2 regions of the Enterobacter sp. UNJFSC 003 genome follow, and region 1 is predicted to be linked to the other one. Evidence: predicted binding sites of a transcription regulator. Region 1 holds the regulator's gene; the other holds the start of a gene.
What was found. Region 1 encodes PhoB, which activates phosphate uptake and scavenging genes when phosphate is short. Its sites were predicted from a motif close to CTGTCATAAAACTGNCNNAT; they were not measured.
Positions count from the first base shown of each region.

Region 2: the regulator PhoB is predicted to act here: its motif matches at 1,745-1,764, upstream of glpT (glycerol-3-phosphate transporter).

Region 1 is NZ_JBAKHK010000003.1:331,512-334,669, reverse strand. Features, by position in the region: gene sbcD (exonuclease subunit SbcD) at 1-840, opposite strand, end outside; gene phoB (phosphate response regulator transcription factor PhoB) at 1,028-1,717, shown strand; gene phoR (phosphate regulon sensor histidine kinase PhoR) at 1,739-3,034, shown strand.
Region 2 is NZ_JBAKHK010000001.1:292,173-295,330, reverse strand. Features, by position in the region: gene glpQ (glycerophosphodiester phosphodiesterase) at 1-273, opposite strand, end outside; gene glpT (glycerol-3-phosphate transporter) at 285-1,637, opposite strand; gene glpA (anaerobic glycerol-3-phosphate dehydrogenase subunit A) at 1,888-3,158, shown strand, end outside.

The sequences.
Region 1 (3,158 bases):
CGCCAGCGGCTGGGTTACGGGCACCTCCAGCGACGCAACGGCACTGAGTTTGCCCTCGCTAAAGCTCACCAGATGCACGCATTTGGCTTTGCCGGTTTCATCAAAGCTGAGGGCGAGGGGCGAGCCGCAGTAGCGAATGTGCTCGCAGCCGCCGATTATCTGCGCGCGGTGAATATGCCCGAGCGCAATGTAATCGGCAGGGGGAAAGTTTTGTGCCGGGAAAGCATCCAGCGTACCAATATAAATGTCACGTACCGCGTCACTTTTACTGGCTCCGACCGTCGTCAGGTGCCCGGTAGCGATCACGGGGATAGAGTGTTCACCGCGCAGGGTACAGGCATCAGCGTATTGCTGGTGATAATAGTCGGTAATGCTCTGCAACAGGTGCTGCTGTTTTTCTCCGCCGGAGAGCCCCGCCTGGCTTTGCACGATATCGCGGGGGCGCAGGAACGGAACCGGGCACAGCACCGCGCCCGGCGTGCCATCGCGTTTATTTAGGATCTGCGGGGCATGACCGGCGCTGGCGACCACGGTGGTATTGAGGAAGGCCAGAATGTCGCGAGATTCGTTCAGCGTTGCGACGGAGTCGTGGTTTCCGGCAACAATCACCAGATGACAACCCGTCTGCTGGAGATTGACCACAAAACGGTTATATAACTCACGTGCATAACTTGGCGGCTGACCGGTGTCAAAAATATCGCCTGCCACAATAATCGCGTCAACGTCCTGCGCCAGGGCGGTATCCAGCAGCCAGTTCAGGAACGCTTCATGTTCAGCGGCGCGGCTTTTGCTGTAAAAATTTTGACCCAGATGCCAGTCCGAGGTGTGAAGTAGGCGCATAAGAGATCCGTGGCGAAAAATGATGATGGGGATTATAAACTTTCAGAGAACGGAAAATAACCGCTGTAATAAAACAACGGTTTGCCATTTATGGTGGTAATGTTTTTCATAAATCTGTCATAAATCTGACGCATAATGACGCCGCATTACAAACTTGTAACTTAAATAAGATAAGACAGGGCAAAGTATGGCGAGACGTATTCTGGTCGTAGAAGATGAAGCTCCAATTCGTGAAATGGTGTGCTTCGTGCTCGAACAAAATGGCTTCCAGCCGGTTGAAGCGGAAGATTATGACAGCGCGGTGAACCAGCTGAATGAACCCTGGCCCGATCTGATTCTGCTTGACTGGATGTTGCCTGGCGGCTCCGGTCTGCAGTTTATCAAACACATCAAACGTGAAGCGATGACCCGCGATATTCCGGTTGTAATGCTCACGGCGCGCGGTGAAGAAGAGGATCGTGTGCGCGGCCTGGAAACCGGCGCGGACGATTACATTACTAAACCGTTCTCGCCAAAAGAGCTGGTTGCTCGCATCAAAGCGGTGATGCGCCGTATTTCACCGATGGCGGTGGAAGAGGTGATTGAAATGCAGGGGCTGAGCCTTGACCCCACCTCACATCGCGTGATGACCGGTGAAAACCCTCTCGATATGGGGCCGACTGAATTTAAGCTCCTGCACTTCTTTATGACGCATCCGGAACGTGTTTACAGCCGCGAACAGTTGCTGAATAACGTCTGGGGAACTAACGTCTATGTCGAAGACCGGACGGTCGACGTCCATATTCGCCGCCTGCGTAAAGCGCTGGAACTGAGCGGCCACGATCGCATGGTGCAGACGGTCCGCGGCACGGGTTATCGTTTTTCGACCCGTTTCTGAACAATGACAGGAGTGTGACGCGTGCTGGAACGTCTGTCATGGAAAAGGCTCGTCTTTGAACTGATCTTATGCTGTATTCCGGCCTTCATTCTGGGGGCCTTTCTTGGATATTTACCGTGGTTTTTGCTGGCATCGGTTACAGGATTACTGATCTGGCATTTCTGGAATTTACTGCGCCTCTCCTGGTGGCTATGGGTTGACAGAAGTATGACGCCTCCGCCGGGAAGCGGAAGCTGGGAGCCGCTTCTGTACGGTCTGCATCAAATGCAGATGCGTAATAAAAAGCGCCGTCGCGAGCTGGGAAGCCTGATCAAACGCTTTCGCAGCGGGGCGGAGTCGCTGCCGGATGCGGTGATATTGACCACGGAAGAAGGAACCATCTTCTGGTGTAATGGTCTCGCGCAACAGCTGCTGGGCCTGCGCTGGCCGGACGATAATGGTCAGAACATCCTTAACCTGCTGCGTTATCCCGAGTTTACGCAGTATCTGAAAAAGCGTGACTTTACGCGCCCGCACAATCTTAAGCTCAACAATGGGCACCATCTTGAAATTCGCGTGATGCCCTACAGCGATCGGCAGTGGCTGATGGTGGCGCGTGATGTCACCCAGATGTACCAGCTTGAAGGGGCGCGACGTAACTTTTTTGCCAACGTCAGCCACGAGCTACGCACGCCGCTGACGGTGCTTCAGGGTTATCTTGAGATGATGCAGGAGCAAACGCTGGAAGGGGCACCGCGTGAGAAAGCGCTGCATACCATGCGCGAGCAAACGCACCGGATGGAAGGCCTGGTGAAACAGCTTCTGACGTTGTCTAAAATTGAGGCAGCACCCACTCTTGCGCTCACAGACACCATTGATGTGCCGATGATGCTGCGGGTGGTCGAGCGAGAAGCGCAAACCTTAAGTCATAAAAAACATGAGCTTACATTTGAGGTAGAGAACACCCTGAAGGTGCTCGGTAGCGAAGACGAACTGCGAAGCGCCATCTCTAACCTGGTGTATAACGCGGTAAATCACACCCCTGAAGGGACGCACATTGTGGTGCGCTGGCAGCATACCTCAACGGGTGCCGAGTTTAGCGTTGAGGACAATGGCCCCGGTATTTCGCCTGAGCACATACCGCGCCTGACCGAGCGATTCTACCGGGTGGATAAAGCCCGTTCGCGGCAGACTGGGGGAAGCGGGCTGGGCCTGGCCATTGTTAAGCACGCGGTTAATCACCACGAAAGCCGACTCGATATTCAGAGCACGCTGGGCAAAGGAACCCGTTTTAGCTTCGTCATCCCGGAACGATTAATTGCCAAAAACAGCGCTTGAATTCAGGCGCGTCACTTTTCCTTGCCACGGGCCAGTCATTGCTGGCCCGTTTGCTTTGCAGTCAAGTAAAACCCGAGTGAATATTATACGGTTGATGTTTTTTTGTTCGCATGATTAGCCATGG
Region 2 (3,158 bases), on a different contig from region 1:
TCGGGCGCGGTCCGGGAAGCGTTCCGCCACGTCCGTCACGCGGTCAAGATAGTGGTCATGCAGGACAACCAGCCGATCGTCCTTCGTCATCACCAGATCCTGCTCCAGGTAATCCGCACCCTGCGCATAGGCCATCGCTTTTGCAGGGAGCGTGTGCTCCGGTAAGTAGCCGCTCGCACCGCGGTGGGCAATCACAATCTTATCGGTCGCCAGCGCGGAGCCTGTCATCAGGCCGGCCAGCAGCAGACCGGTTGCAAGTTGAGTCAATTTCATCACGATGCTCCTTATTGACGACGCGCCTGCACGTCGGCATGGTGACGTTTTTCACCGATCATGACCACAATCAGCAGCAGAACCGCCATCACACTTCCGCCAATCATGACCATAAAGCCGCCGTCCCAGCCGAAGAAGTCGACGGTATAGCCCACAATGGCGCTTGCCGCGACCGAACCACCCAGATAGCCGAACAGACCGGTAAAGCCTGCGGCGGTACCTGCTGCTTTTTTCGGTGCCAATTCCAGAGCGTGCAGGCCAATCAGCATGACCGGGCCGTAAATCAGGAAGCCGATAACAATCATACAGGCCATATCCACACCCGGGTTACCCGGCGGGTTGAGCCAGTAAACGACGGTTGCGATAGTCACCAGGGTCATAAAGAAGACGCCCGTTGCGCCGCGGTTGCCCCTGAACACTTTGTCCGACATCCAGCCGCAAATCAGCGTGCCGGGGATCCCGGCGTATTCATAGAGGAAATAGGCCCAAGAGGATTTATCCAGGGCGAAGTGCTTCACCTCTTTGAGATACGTTGGTGACCAGTCGAGAATGCCGTAGCGCAGCAGGTAGACAAATACGTTCGCCACCGCGATGTACCACAGCAGTTTGTTGGGCAGCACGTACTTCATGAAAATCTGTTTTGCGGTCAGCTCTTCTTCATGCTGCTCGCTGTAATCGTCCGGATAGTCATTTTTATACTCTTCAATCGGCGGCAGACCGCAGGACTGCGGCGTGTCGCGCATCAGTGCGAAAGCAATCAGCGCCACCACGATCGCGCCAAAGGCTGGCATGTACAGTGCGGCTTTCCAGTCATTGAACCAGGCCATCCCCAGCAGGAATAGCAGTGGCGGAATACCGCCGCCCACGTTGTGCGCGCAGTTCCACACCGACACGATCCCGCCACGCTCCTTCTGCGACCACCAGTGCACCATGGTGCGTCCGCACGGCGGCCACCCCATCCCCTGGAACCAGCCGCACAGGAACAGCAGCACAAACATCACCGCGATACTGGAGGTCGCCCACGGCACAAAGCCCATAAAGAGCATGACCGCTGCCGCTAAAATCAGACCGGCAGGCAGGAACACGCGCGGATTCGAGCGATCCGACACAGATCCCATAATGAACTTGGAAAAACCGTACGCGATGGAGATCCCCGACAGCGCGAACCCCAGATCGCCACGCGAAAAGCCCTGCTCCACCAGATACGGCATTGCGAGCGCAAAGTTTTTACGCACAAGGTAATAAGCGGCGTACCCGAAGAAAATCCCCAGGAAGATTTGCCAGCGCAGGCGGCGATAAAGCGGATCTATTTCTGCCTCTGGCAGACGCGCCCGATGCGGCGCAGGTTTGAAGATACTGAGCATAACAGCCTCCGTGGCCTTGTAGTAAATGAGCAGGTGGCTCGCACCTGGTTCCAGAGGCGGGGATGTTAAGAAATCACAGTGATTGTTACTGTGAATCAACGCACAGATTGTTACAGAAATATGACAGAATGCGCAAAAAAGCGCATGAAATCACGTTTCACTTTCGAATTGAGCGCGTTTATGTTCGAAATCAAACAAACCACAAAATTGATGTGGCTAAATGGTAAAAAACGAACATTGAGGGATGACAATGACACTTCACGATCCTCGCTACAGCGATGTGATAATCATTGGTGGTGGCGCGACCGGTGCCGGGATTGCACGCGATTGCGCCCTGCGGGGCTTAAGCGTGACGCTGCTGGAGCGTCATGACATCGCGACCGGCGCAACCGGCCGCAATCATGGCCTGCTGCACAGCGGCGCGCGGTATGCGGTGACCGACGGTGAGTCAGCGCGCGAGTGTATTGCTGAAAACCAAATCCTCAAGCGCATCGCTCGCCACTGCATCGAGCCGACCGACGGCCTCTTTATCACCCTTCCCGAAGATGACCTCGCCTTTCAGCACACCTTTATTGCCGCATGCGGCTCAGCGGGCATTCAGGCTGAGGCCATTGATCCCGCGCTGGCGCGTCGTTTAGAACCCTCGGTAAACCCTGCCCTGATCGGCGCGGTGAAGGTCCCGGATGGCACGGTTGACCCCTTCCGCCTGACGGCCGCCAATATGCTGGATGCCCGGGAGCACGGCGCGCGGATCCTGACCGGGCATGACGTCACCGGGCTTATCCGCGAAGGCAATACCGTCTGCGGCGTGCGCCTTTTCGACACCCGTTATAACGAACACAGCGAGCTGTTTGCCGCCGTCGTCATTAACGCGGCGGGAATATGGGGTCAACGCATTGCCGAATATGCTGACTTATCCGTTCGCATGTTCCCGGCCAAAGGCTCTCTGCTGATCCTGGATCATCGCATCAATAACCATGTGATTAACCGCTGCCGCAAACCGTCTGACGCCGATATTCTGGTGCCGGGCGACACCATCTCGCTGATTGGCACCACGTCAACCCACGTGGATTACAGCGAGATTGATGACAACAGGGTGACGGCAGAAGAAGTCGACATTTTGCTGCGCGAAGGGGAAAAGCTGGCACCGGTAATGGCGCAGACCCGTATCCTTCGCGCCTACGCGGGCATACGCCCGCTGGTTGCCAGCGATAACGACCCGAGCGGACGTAACGTCAGCCGCGGCATTGTGCTGCTCGATCATGCTAAGCGCGACGGAATGGAGGGGTTTATCACCATTACTGGCGGCAAGCTGATGACCTACCGTTTGATGGCGGAATGGGCTACCGATGCCGTCTGCCGCAAGCTAGGGAATACCGAACGGTGCGTCACGGCGGAGCAGCCGCTGCCCGGCTCGCGCCAGTCGACCGAGAAAACGCTCCAAAAGATCATCTCACTCCCCGCACCTCTTCGCGGCTCGGCCATTTATCGCCACGGCGACAGAACTCCGACCTGGCTGGG